DNA from 2 places in the Clostridium sp. 10cd* genome. Region 2 is predicted to be linked to the other one. Evidence: a T-box and tRNA genes for the amino acid it is inferred to sense, from the RefSeq annotation. Region 2 holds a T-box; the other holds one or more tRNA genes.
What was found. The T-box of region 2 lies ahead of ileS (isoleucine--tRNA ligase). A T-box ahead of a tRNA ligase gene usually reads a tRNA of that ligase, here a tRNA-Ile.
Positions count from the first base shown of each region.

Region 1: it has a tRNA-Ile gene. The T-box ahead of ileS (isoleucine--tRNA ligase) is inferred to sense a tRNA for this amino acid. The anticodon was not compared.

Region 1 is NZ_CP172347.1:3,779,219-3,785,680, forward strand. It holds gene ACG3M1_RS18840 (transglutaminase domain-containing protein) at 1-1,269, opposite strand, end outside; gene ACG3M1_RS18845 (DUF58 domain-containing protein) at 1,266-2,198, opposite strand; gene ACG3M1_RS18850 (AAA family ATPase) at 2,195-3,133, opposite strand; gene ACG3M1_RS18855 (hypothetical protein) at 3,344-3,988, opposite strand; gene ACG3M1_RS18860 (hypothetical protein) at 4,094-4,603, shown strand; tRNA gene ACG3M1_RS18865 (tRNA-Ala) at 4,712-4,787, opposite strand; tRNA gene ACG3M1_RS18870 (tRNA-Ile) at 4,806-4,882, opposite strand; gene ACG3M1_RS18875 (HipA domain-containing protein) at 5,243-6,184, opposite strand; gene ACG3M1_RS18880 (hypothetical protein) at 6,189-6,416, opposite strand.
Region 2 is NZ_CP172347.1:2,241,799-2,248,260, reverse strand. It holds gene ACG3M1_RS11130 (prepilin-type N-terminal cleavage/methylation domain-containing protein) at 1-66, opposite strand, end outside; gene ACG3M1_RS11125 (TrmH family RNA methyltransferase) at 451-1,182, opposite strand; gene ileS (isoleucine--tRNA ligase) at 1,380-4,106, opposite strand; T-box leader at 4,144-4,352, opposite strand; gene ACG3M1_RS11115 (DivIVA domain-containing protein) at 4,349-4,813, opposite strand; gene ACG3M1_RS11110 (RNA-binding protein) at 4,828-5,580, opposite strand; gene ACG3M1_RS11105 (cell division protein SepF) at 5,584-5,985, opposite strand; gene ACG3M1_RS11100 (PRC-barrel domain-containing protein) at 6,112-6,366, opposite strand; gene ACG3M1_RS11095 (SigB/SigF/SigG family RNA polymerase sigma factor) at 6,403-6,462, opposite strand, start outside.

The DNA of each region.
Region 1 (6,462 bases), 1.5 Mb from region 2:
AAAAGGCTTACGTTCATCAAACAGCCTTTTTAGATTGGCGGGAATCTGGAGATAGTGCTCCTTGACAAAGGCGGGATATGCATCTGCTTTCACAGTGGAATCACCATTTATGGTCGTACTGGATAATGCATAGGCAGTATATCGCATGGTATCATCATGCTCCAGACGGTAAGCGTCATACCACGGTTTTGTTTCCGGCAAAGCCTCCTTCATCAGATACGGTGTCAGGGCATAGCGTTTGGATGCGCGATGATCCTCTATCTCCAGATGCATCAAAGCCCCTGTTTTTTGCAAAATCTGTGTAAAGGCGGGATTTTTCTTATCAAGCCACGTATCCACATCCTTCCAGTCATAGGATTTCAGAGCTGCATAGCTGGATTCCGGCAGCGACTGCCAGCGATTATCCTCATACAGCGCGCCGCTGTAGCTTTTCAGGTAGATGGTGCCGCGTGCATCCTCAGATCGCACAACCAGCTGCGTTGCACCGGTGTAATACCGATTTGCCGCCTTTCCCAGATCCACCTCTCCCTCATCTTCCCCGGCATGGGTTAGGAAATAGGCAAGCTCATCCACACGCTGCAGCAACCGCTCACGGAGCGAACCGCTGGTGCTTCGCATTTCATAGGTATCCGGCAGCGAGGTAAAAAAGGTAAGCAGCACGCAGATCACGCTTAATCCGAAAGCACTCAGCCGTACATATCCCCCATGTCCGTTTGTCACTCCTTTTCGTGAGAGAAGCAGCATAAACCAGAATATGATAAGCGAAACGGCAAACAGCCAGGGAATCGGTGTCTGATAAAGCAGTGTAAAAAACACCGGGAGAAAGGAGAGCATAAATAACGCAAAATAACGACGCGTATTCCAGAAGGTCAGCATACCGCAAAACAGCCATATGCTCGCATACAGCAGCAGCCAGGTCAGCGAAAGCCGGTACAGCATGGCAGTATCGGTTACATCGTAGGGATAGAACACATAGCCGCTGGCATCGTGATACACCTCAGTGATAATATTATAGGCGATATGAGCCCCCTCCTGCAGCAGTGAAAAGCTGAGTACCCCAAGCAGAAGCATGCCTCCTGCCAGTATCAGTATCACCTTTTTCCTGCGGCGAAGCAGCAGACGGTTATACACAACTACAGCAAAAAGCAGAACCGGTATGTACAGCATCCAGAGAACTGCATCCCAAAAAGGAAAGGCGAACAGAAACACACCGAGAGAGGAAAGCATTCCCATCAAAAGCAACAGCGCGGGTATCACTTGTTTTTTCATATACCGGCCTCCTGTTCGAAAAGAGCCGCAAATGCCTCGTCCAGATACAGGGCATCCTGCGAATCGCGGGATACTTCACAAAAGCGCGGCATGGATAGCAGTTTTCGTAAAAAGCCTTCCATATCCTGAGGACCTTGCAGCTCTGCCGTCTGTCTTCCACCTGCTGTCCGCCAGCGAATACGAACAAGATCCTGCGGACTTGCTTTCCGACAGATTCCACAGGCGATTGCCAGAAGGCGCTCACAGATTTTCTGCTCCTGTGGAAAACAAAGATGAAGCAGTACAACGGCAGATTCCTCCTTCTGAAATTCACGTACCATCGTTTTCTGCAACCGATAGCTTGCCTTATAGTGAATCCGGCGCACAGGCTCTCCCTCATGGTGCTCCTTCAGCTCATAATCACTGCTGAAAACACCGGTGAGACTCTGGCGGGCTTCCTGCAGGAGGTTTGTATACTGCACTTGCGTAACCGTACAGGGCTGCGGGAAACAAAAGGTCGTTACCTCCTTGTCCCATGATTGGGTTTTGCGAAACAGTCCGAGAAGATCCCTGGTCTGGATGGAGGTCAGCTGCAGCTCATACTTTCCACTTCCCAGCTTCGGTATTTGCAATTTCTGTTCCCTGTGCTTCACTTCCAGAGAAATCGTTTCGCTGCTTTCATAAAAGCAATTCTTCCACGATCCCTGTATCCGAATACCACTGCATACAAGCAGGGGAAGACTGGTTGGCATATGAATTACACAGCCCTTTTTACTCGTTTTCAGCTGCAGCTTCAGGAACCGGTTTCCGGCGATAAACAGAAGCAGGCTGAGTAGAGGAAGCATAAGCAGCACACGCAGCAGGAGATAATACAGATACCCGTCAATGCTTATCCATGCCAGAGCATCCAGAAGCAGCAGAAGCAGATAGGCGAGCCAGGAACGGATCATAGCCCCTTCCTTCTTGTGTGCGGTGGCTGTATATGGTGCAGGAGCTGTGTCAGCGCATCCTTTGCCGCTGCGGCATCTATGCTGTGTGATGGCTGCATGAGAATACGATGGGCGATGGTATCCACAAAGACATTCTGAATATCCTCCGGTACCACATAATCACGCCCCTGCAAAAGAGCACAGGCCTTGGACATGTCAAGCAGAGCTACCCCTGCTCTTGGACTCGCTCCCCGATAAATGCGCTGATTGTTTCTTGTCGCCTGCAGCAGCTGAATGATGTAATGATAAAGGGAATCGTGTACAAACACCTCCCTGCAGGCCTTCTGCATTTCCAGAATCTGGGTGCGCTGCGCGACACACTGCACACGATAGCTTTGCGGATTCTGCTTACGCTTGAGGATTTCAATTTCATCATGCTCCTGCGGATAACCGATTTCCAGGCGGATCATGAAACGGTCCAGCTGACTCTCCGGGAGCTGCTGTGTTCCTGCAGAGCCGTAAGGATTTTGTGTCGCAATCACCAGAAACGGCTGTTCCAGCGTCATGGTTATCCCGTCCACGCTGACACTGCCCTCTTCCATTACCTCCAGTAAGGCTGCCTGTGTACGGGAGGAGGTACGATTGATTTCATCAGCGAGAAACAGATTGGTAAAAACTGCCCCCTTGCGTATCTGTGTCTTACCCGTCTGCGGATCAATCACACTAAAGCCGGTAACATCTGCCGGTAATACATCCACTGTAAATTGCATTCTCCGGCAATCCAGCTGCATCGCATCCGCAAACGCTCGTGCGATTGTTGTTTTCCCCACCCCCGGCATATCCTCCATCAGAATATGACCATTGGCCAGTATTGCCATCAGGATTTTTTCCAGCAGCTCATCCTTTCCGATCACTGCCTTTTTCACTTCCTGTAATATTCGTTCACTCGTTCTCATCCGTTCTCCCTTCAAGTATTCAGCCATCCTACTTTTACCTATTAAAAACACATAACTACCTTTATTGTATACAATGATGTGCACTTTAGGTCAACAAAAGATTTCTTAACTTTTTATGAAGATTGCACTTTCACTGTCCCCTGCTTCAGGGATTTAACCGAAAAAAAGCAGCCAAGGCATTTCCACCTGCTTCCGGCTGCAAAGTTAAAGCTATTTGAATTCCCGACGCATGCACACAAGGTCTTCCTCCTGCATTCCCAGCTGACGCAGAGTGACTTCCTTTTTGTTTGGACAGGCTAACGGCTGAATCATATAGGAGCAAAGCGTACAATATCCGGATGATTCGCTACGACGGATACATGCATACCCGCATTTGCGAATACAGTTCTCATCCACCCACAGTGCCAGCTGATCCAACGCATTGGTCGCTATGAGATTGGCTTGTTCCTGCGGTATACCCGCATCGAGGAGATAGCGGAACAGGATATCTGCATAGGTCAGAATATATTCCATAAGAAAAAAGTTTTCTGCATTGTTCTTCTGCATACGCTTCGGCCACAGAGGAAGCTTGATATGATTTCTGATATAGCGTTCCTCCTCCACATGCTTGCGCGGATTTTTCAGGCATTCATGCGGACATTCGGCACATTTATATAAAAATTCCCCCATTGTTTTCAACAGCTGAAATTTAAAGGTGGCAAAATCTACCGTCACTTTAAATTCCTGCTCGATTTTAGGAAACGCATCCGCACACATAGTCAGTGCAGCATCCACGGTTTCCGCTTCAAATACACCCAGCTTTGTGATTGGCTGCGGCAAAAACATCATCAGATCCCTGCTGTTCACATATTTCATTTTTCATCACCATGCCTTATGGTACACTATTTTCAGACAAAAAGAAATACAGTTGAAATATTTTCCCTTACTTTATCGTATACCGGATAGAAGGAGGCGAAGATCATGAAATCTATGTTCCTCATATTTTATATGCTTATAAATTCCATGGGCGGCTATCTTTTTCAACAGACAGCAGTAGAGACTGCCTACCCGGATATCGCCAGAAGGTGCCCGGATCTTACATTGCATGATACCAATGATCTCGTAGACGGAAGTGGCTGGATATCCTTTTTAAAGGGATTGGATACTGTTTCTTTATCAACGATACGCATAAAGGATGCGAGGGATTCCACGCAGGATTTTCTGATACGCTATGATGCATTAGGAAAAAGCTATACGCTGACAAGGCAGGATGACAGCGAACATGCCGTCACCTACAGCCATTTGATTCGCATGGACGGACAGCGCATAGCGGATATGCAGCTTGACGATATGTGCATCTGTTTTGCGAATAATCCAGCAGAATACTGGTACTGGTATCTTTGTGATGATGTAAATATAAAGCCTCAGGACATCTTCCGGGAGCCGAATTCAACAAAAGCGCAGTTATTGTTTACCGTGAAAAAGACCTGAGAACAAGCAATCTGCATCGTACAGGCATCCTCATTCAGATACAAGCATGCCGTGTATAATAAAAAAGGATTCCGACCGTTAGGATTGGAATCCTTCAATATGTTATCATGGTGGAGCGTATCGGGATCGAACCGATGACCCCCTGCGTGCAAAGCAGGTGCTCTCCCAGCTGAGCTAACACCCCATGTATATTGAAATTCGATGGTGGGCCTGAATGGACTTGAACCAACGACCTCACCCTTATCAGGGGTGCGCTCTAACCACCTGAGCTACAGGCCCGTTTCCATCGAATGCTCATATATAATACCACTACTTTTTTCGTGTGTCAACAAGGTTTTTATCATTTTTTCACAAGCTTTTAAGAGATTTTATATGCTAAAGACACAAAGCTGATAATTTTACGAAGCCGCAAGTTCTTATACCGCTTCCTATATGAATATCGTCATGTATACTCTCGGTTATTGCTTTTTATGTCTGTATCACAAACTGCGTCTAAAGATCTGCGATAAAACATTGACAGGCACAGGAAAGCCGGATCAAATTACGTAAAGTCTGAACACACTCATATTTCCTCTTTCTGAATTATCTCGATTTCTCAAACATGATAATTCAACGCACGGGAAGTGAAAAACTTACCTGTTACAGCACAGCTCGCATGGTATGTTCGTATGCCGGCAACAGGAGCTTTTGCAATCGAAGCTCCATTCCCTTTATATAAAACTCTTTACGTATTTCACTGATGATTTCTATACCGTTATCTGCATTGGGAATAGCATAAATGAAAGCAGTTATCGCATCCATATGCCTCTGTATCTGTGGAACGACACGCTTTACTGCATTATGAATATCTTTATCTTCAAGCTTCAATAGCGCACCGAACTGCAGTGCCTTTCCGTCGATATTATATCCGGTGACTGTGCTGATTGCACTGCTGAGAATCCTATCTTCATTCTTCAACATGTCGTTTATTTTCTCATCGGAAATCTTCGTGGAAAAAGAAGCACCGTTATCAAATACAGGCGCCAGCGCTAAACTGCCATCGGAATATCGCAGGATACCCCAGTTTCCGCTATTGCGATCATTATTATTTATCAGCCCGTCGATCATGACACAATCCCAGAACCTCTCTGACATTCCATCAATCATATACAATAGGGAATTATAGTTCAGATGTGCCTTTACCGCGTGAAGACTTGTACTGCCAACACTGTTGCTATCGGTTACTGTATCTTCCAGAATTGCCTCCAGTTCTTTATTGTAATAGTTTTTGATTTCTCTGAATTCCTGTAATCGAACATGTGAATCCGTAAAATCCTTACATGCAACAACCAGTTTGTTATCCTTTGTCCCTAATTTGGTTTCATGTACAGGATAGCCAAGAATCTGATAAATATGACTGCCTATATACTCAGATAACGGAGAGGTTGTATAAGAAATTTCCGTTTTTCTCATTCCCTTTGTAGATTTAGGAAATTTCAGAATCCAGTCCTCCCCCTGATAAATGATTCCAAGCTTACTGCCAGCCATCCCACCATAGGCTTTGTTATTTTCCTGACACTCGTTAAAATCGATCAAATACATGTGTTTATCCTCCACGATATCTTTGACATAGGATATCCCTCTGTTTGCTGGTCATTTCTTTATTGATAACAAATTCTTTTGTAATATTCTCAATGAATCCACATCTGTCAAAGTATGACCAGTCTTCCTTCCGATCCATTTCCTCCAGCTCATCCACCAGCTCCTGAATCATGGAAGGCAAAGCAAAATCAATTTTGACTGAATCGTTGATCCAGTGATAGCTTTTATCCATTTAATCACACCCTTTTACCAACTGTATTATAGCATGCATTGTTTTC
Region 2 (6,462 bases):
CAAAACCACGATGATCTCAACCAGCGTAAATCCCTTCTTGTTCTTCTTCAATTTCTTAACATTCATTTTTCTCTTCTCCTTTTTTCAGCAGGCAATGCTTCACAAGTTATACTTTATGAAACAGGTAATTTTCATAATCAGCTGTTTTCTATGCAGGATATGCAGAAAACTCCATTCTCACCTGTGAATTATGCTAATCCCCCATTCCATAATAGTTCAGGTTCATAGACATTTAAGGTATGAAAAGTCAGCCAAATTTCCACAAAAGCCCTTCTGCATTGCCAAAATCTTAACGTTTATATTAATAGAAGAAACAGGGAAAGTTTTTTTTGTCATATTTTTATATTATTTTTCAGCTATAAGCATTCAAACTAAAACTTCGTGTGATACTGATGTGATAATTACCATACACCTCTTCCGATTCCAAAACGATTATTTTAGCTGCGTTCCTCATTTTTTAAACGCATACATGCAGATTCCTGCCGCAACAGCAACATTCAGGGATTCAAAGGTATGCATCTCGATAAACACATGAGTATCCGCCAACCGCAGAACCTCCTCGCTGACACCCTTTCCTTCATTGCCAAACACAAGTGCAAATGCATCAGGCACTGCAATTTCACGAAGTGCCGAGGCATTGTGCAGAGAAGTCGCAAGAATTCTGTTACCCTTCTGCTTCAAACTCATCAGCATAGCCTGCACATCACCTCGAATCACCGGAATGTGAAACAAGGCTCCCTGTGTGGAACGTATCACCTTTTCATTGTATACATCACAGCTGTGTGCAGATAGCAGGACTGCATCATATCCAAAGGATACGGCAGTTCGAATAATGGTTCCGACATTCCCCGGATCCTGCACATCATCCAGTACGATAACCCGTTTACCAAATTCTGCATCATGGTATTGCGGCATACGGCATACAGCCATAATCCAGGTTCCGGATACACTGCTTTCCAGCTTCCGCAGAATGTCCTTTGTGACCTCATACACCGGATATTCCACAAATGTATGTGCTTTTCCAATCTCCACAAGTACAGCCTCGACCAAGCCGGCTCTCGCAGCTTCTTCAATCAGATGTTCCCCTTCTACCAGAAATCGCTGATCCTTTTCCCGATATTTCTTTTCCTTTAATTTTGCCCATTGTTTTACCTTTGCATTGGTCAGTGATGTTATTTCCATAATGCTCTCCTTATATCAGAATCACCGTACGATACATGTATGGCTTCCCTTTGTTTAATCACCCCGTTATTTTACTGTATTTCTTATGTCTTTTCCATAGAAAACAGCAACTTTTTTATAAAAGCATGAAAAATGACAGACAAACTGCTGTTCATCTGTCGTCAACATTCCATAATTATCCAAACTTACGTCGTAAGCTATTTCAGCACCTCTGCACAGCGATCACACAGGCCATCCTCCGCATGGGAATCCGTAATATTCCAGCATCTTGGACAAACCTTGCCTTCACACTTCTCAACTTCTACCTGACACACTTCATACTGCTTCAATTCATCCACGGAGAAGCTGACCTTGGAAACGATCAGCCACTGGTTGAAATGATTTCCGCACAGCTTCTCAATCAGTGCACGGTCTTCATCGCTCACATTGATCATCACATGTGCTTCCAGAGACTTACCAATCACCTTTTCCGCACGTGCTTCCTCCAGGGCCTTGAAAATATCCTGGCGAATTGCCATCATGCGTTCCATATCCGCTTTGATTGTATCAGCACCCTGTACATCCAGTGCCTGTGCAAAGCTTCCCAGATGGATACTTTCTGCTTCGGTATGGAAGAAGTCGTTGACCTCCTCACAGGTGTGCACGAGGATGGGTGCCCACAGGCGAACCAGCGTATTGACCGCATGCCACAGCACCGTCTGTACCTGACGACGTCTAGGCGCATCCTTTTTCTCAATATACAGGATATCCTTTGTATAATCCATGTAATAGGCAGACAGCTCGTTCGTCATCAGATTGCTCAGCATATTGGTGATATCCGCAAAACGGTATTCCTTATATGCCTTCATTGCTTTTTCATTCACTTCATTCAACAGGACCAGAATATATTTGTCCAGCTCTGGCAGCTCGTTGATATCCACAAGGTCCTCTTTTGTGAAATCCTCTTCCGGATTGACATTGGCAAGCATGAAGCGGAACGTATTGCGCACCTTGCGGTACTGCTCGCTGATCTGCTTCAAAATCTCATCCGACATACTGCAGTCTGCCTGGTAATCGACACTTGTCGCCCACAGACGCAGGATATCCGCACCGTATTTCTTCGTGATTTCTCCCGGTGCTACCGCATTCCACTGTGATTTGCTCATTTTCACACCCTTGCCATCCATAACGAAGCCGTGGCTCAGTACCTGCTTGTAAGGAGAGTGTCCATGCACAGCTGTACCGATGATCAAGGAGGAATTGAACCATCCGCGATACTGATCGCTGCCCTCGAAATACAGATCGGCAGGATAGCCCAGTCCGCGTTCCATCATGGCTCCAGTATGAGAGCTTCCGGAGTCAAACCATACATCCATCGTATCGGTTTCCTTGCGGAATTCTCCATTTGGGGAGCCTGGGTGTGTATAGCCCTGCGGCAACAGCTCCTTCGCGTCCTTTTCAAACCAGATATTGCTGCCATGCTCACGGAACAGCTCTGCCACATGGGCAAATACAGCCTCATCCATAATCGGCGTATCATCCTCCGCATAGAAAATCGGAATCGGAACACCCCATGCACGCTGACGGGAAATACACCAGTCACCGCGATCGGCAATCATATTGTGCATGCGCTGCTGTCCCCACTTCGGAATCCAGTCAACATTCGCAATCTCTGTCAGCAGCTTTTCACGAATCTTATCAATCGACGCAAACCACTGCGTTGTTGCACGGAAGATAATCGGCTTCTTTGTTCTCCAGTCATGCGGATAGGAGTGCGTAATGAACTCCAGCTTTAACAATGCGCCCATTGCATCCAGTCTCTGTGTTACCGTCTTGTTGGCATCATCGACATACTGTCCCTTCAGCCAGTCACCGGCATCCTCCATCATGCAGCCGTGCTCATCCACATTGCAATACGCAGGCAGACCGTATTTCTGTCCGATGAAGAAGTCATCGGCACCAAAGCCCGGTGCCGTATGTACACAGCCGGTACCTGCATCTGCCGTTACATGATCCCCCAGAATTACCAGGGATTCGCGATCATACAGCGGGTGCTGACAGGTGATCATTTCCAGCTCGCTTCCCTTATAGGTTGCCAGCTTCTTCTTTGTTTCCAGACCAAACTTCTCCCACAACGCATCCACCAGCTCTTCCAGAACGATCAGCTTGCCCTTTTCGCTTTCCACAAGCGCATAGGTGTAGTCCTTATTCAGACAGATTCCCAGATTGGCAGGAATGGTCCATGGTGTCGTTGTCCAGATGACAAAGGAAGTATCGCTGTCCAGAACGCCCTTGCCATCCTTCACCGCAAATTTCACGAAAATCGTCGGACTTTTGATATCCTTGTATTCAATTTCCGCTTCCGCCAGTGCGGTTTCACTGGAAGGACTCCAGTAAACCGGCTTCAATCCCTTATAAATCAGACCGTCCATCGCCATGGAGGCAAAAATTTCAATCTGATGTGCTTCAAAATCCTTGGTCAGTGTGATATACGGATGATCGTAATCGCCGACAACACCCAGTGATAAAAATCCCTTTTTCTGACGGTCCACCTGTTCCAGAGCATAGTCATAGCACAGCTTGCGGAAATCGGATAATTCCATCTCCTTGCGGTTATGTCCCAGCTTCTGAATTGCAGTTTCAATCGGCAGACCATGCGTATCCCAGCCCGGCACATACGGCACCTTGTAACCGGCCATATAGCGGTTACGGATGATGACATCCTTCAAAATCTTATTCAGGGCATGTCCCAGATGGATATCCCCGTTCGCATACGGTGGCCCGTCATGCAAAACAAACGCTTCACAGCCCTCACGGTTCTCCAGCATTTTTTCATAGATTTCGCTTTCCTTCCAGCGCTTCTGAAAGTTTGGCTCCTTTGTCGGTAATTTTCCACGCATTTCAAACCTTGTCTTCGGCATTAACAGTGTATCCTTGTATTCCATATCATTTCCTCCTTTTATGAAAAAAAGACGCCTTCTATCTAAGGACGTCTTGTAACGCGGTACCACCTTAGTTCACATGAAGCTCATGTGCCCTCAGCTTATAACGACAAGCGTATCGTATTTCCCTACTGCTTTCAGGAAATCTGCTCCAAAGTGATATCTTCTATATCCTTCCTGCCGACTCTCACCAACCGTCAGCTCTCTTCAAGTCCACATATAGAAGCATGTCTTTATCTCAGCATTTATATTTCTTTTTTCAATAAATCAAGATCCGGTATTTCAGGGGTTTCAAAATCATCCAGTGCCTGCGTGATTTTCTGCAGTTCCTTACGCATACTGCCCTTCAGATCGTTCGCCTCATCTCCAAGGCGGGCCACCTCCATCAAAATTCCACGCGCCATCATTAAGGATTCCTTTACAATGGCATCGGCATTGCGGTGTGCCGTATCGACGATCATATTTGCTTCCTTCATCGCCATGCGTGTCATTTCGTCCGCAGCTTTTTCCTTGACCTCGAGATTCTCACTGACATCCCGGTAGCGTGTTTCCAGCTCCTGATATTCTCTGGTTAGTTCTTCTTTCAGTAAGTTGGCTTTTTCCAGTTTTTTCTGAAGGCTTTCCATCTGCAGCTTCTGTGTCTGAATGTAATCCTCCACCTGATAGCGATTATATCCATTTTTCATTGTATCAAATGCGTATCTGTCCATAATCCCTCTCCTATTCACTGATACATGCCAACCTCAATGACAAGATTTCCCTTTTTTGTTTCCTTCACAACCTCTTTCAGCTGGAATCTTCCATGTCCGCGAATGGAAATAACACAAGTATTATCGCACAAATAGGACGTTTGTTCAAGTATTACATGATCAACTTTTACCTGTTTGCTCCGTATGAGATCTGCAGCCTTTGCCCTGCTGAGTCTGGCGAGCGCAGCGACCAGCGTATCCAGTCGAAGAGAGGATACTATCAGTGATTTGTAGGCAATATCCGGTTCATAGCTGACAGACTCCTCACTCGGCTCCAGATGGACGGCACAGCGTTTGATTTGCGTCAGATTGGCAATCAGATAATTGCCGATATCCGGATCCACAAACATATGCACCGCATCCTGTTCAACGATAAGATCCCCGGTTTTATCCCGCTCAATCCCCAGATTCATCAACGCCCCGAGCACATCACGGTGTGCCAGCTTTCCAAAGCTGTAAGAAATCTTCGCCTTTAGATGAAGCACAGGAATCTGTACCTCTTCCTCCCAGGGCAGAAAAGCAAGCCGGCAGCGTTCGGCCTGCGCATAGCCGCCATCTTTGCGATACAAAATCCGATGTCCGCAAAAGCGTTCGGCTATCTGTATCTGATCAGGCGAAAAAAAGGGTGTAACAACAACCCGGTTCCAGCGTTCCATGCGATCAATCTGATCCTGCAGGCGCCGGACGAATTCCTCGTTACCCCGATAATGCTCTATTGCGACAGACAATGGTTAGTCTTCCTCGCTTGCGTCAAGGCTGATTTCCCCATGTACCGCCACGCTGCGCGGCGTACACAGAATCACATTATGCCCGATCTTCTGAATGCTTCCATCCAGAGCGAAGATTACACCGGTTAAAAAATCAATGGTACGCTGTGCATAGTCACGCTGCAGCTTGTGCAGATTGACAACAGCCGCCTTGTTTTCCTTCAGGCGTTTTGCGATTTCTTCGGACTCATCAAAGGAACGAGGCTCAAACAGAACCATTTTCGTATCGGTTGGCAAGTGATTTACTTTTGATTTCGGTCTTTCATATTCAGAAATAGAAGGAGTATCCTCTTCCTGTTCTACTTCTAAAACGTCATCTTCATCCATTGGCGCTATAAATTCTTTGAATTTCTGACTGATGCTCATTTACGCGTCCCTCCTATACATTATGTATATTCTAGCACAAAAATCCCTTTATAAAAAGGGATTTTTCATGAAATTTATACAAGTGCCGCAAACTGTTTCAAAAGCCCTCCTTTTTGTAAAAAAACTTCAGCATCGAAATTTCACAAGAATAACATCACCCGCGATATTTTCGATTTCCTGCGTGGGAATCTCGATTTCATCACACGGGAAGAACCAGGGAAACAGCTTTTTCACAAAGGACTGCGTGGGATGGACAAATATGGAATGAATCACATACGTGCATGGATCAAATTCCACATCATTGACGAGTCCGATCATACTGCCATCCATCACATTGATGACCTGTCTTCCGCAAATATCCGTATATTTCAATTCTATCACCTGTTTCAGTATATGCCCTTCACCCGCAGGTGTTGCCTAGGAATCAAATTCTTTTTTCAAAACCGCAATGGCGTTTTTTTCCAGACGTGACACCTG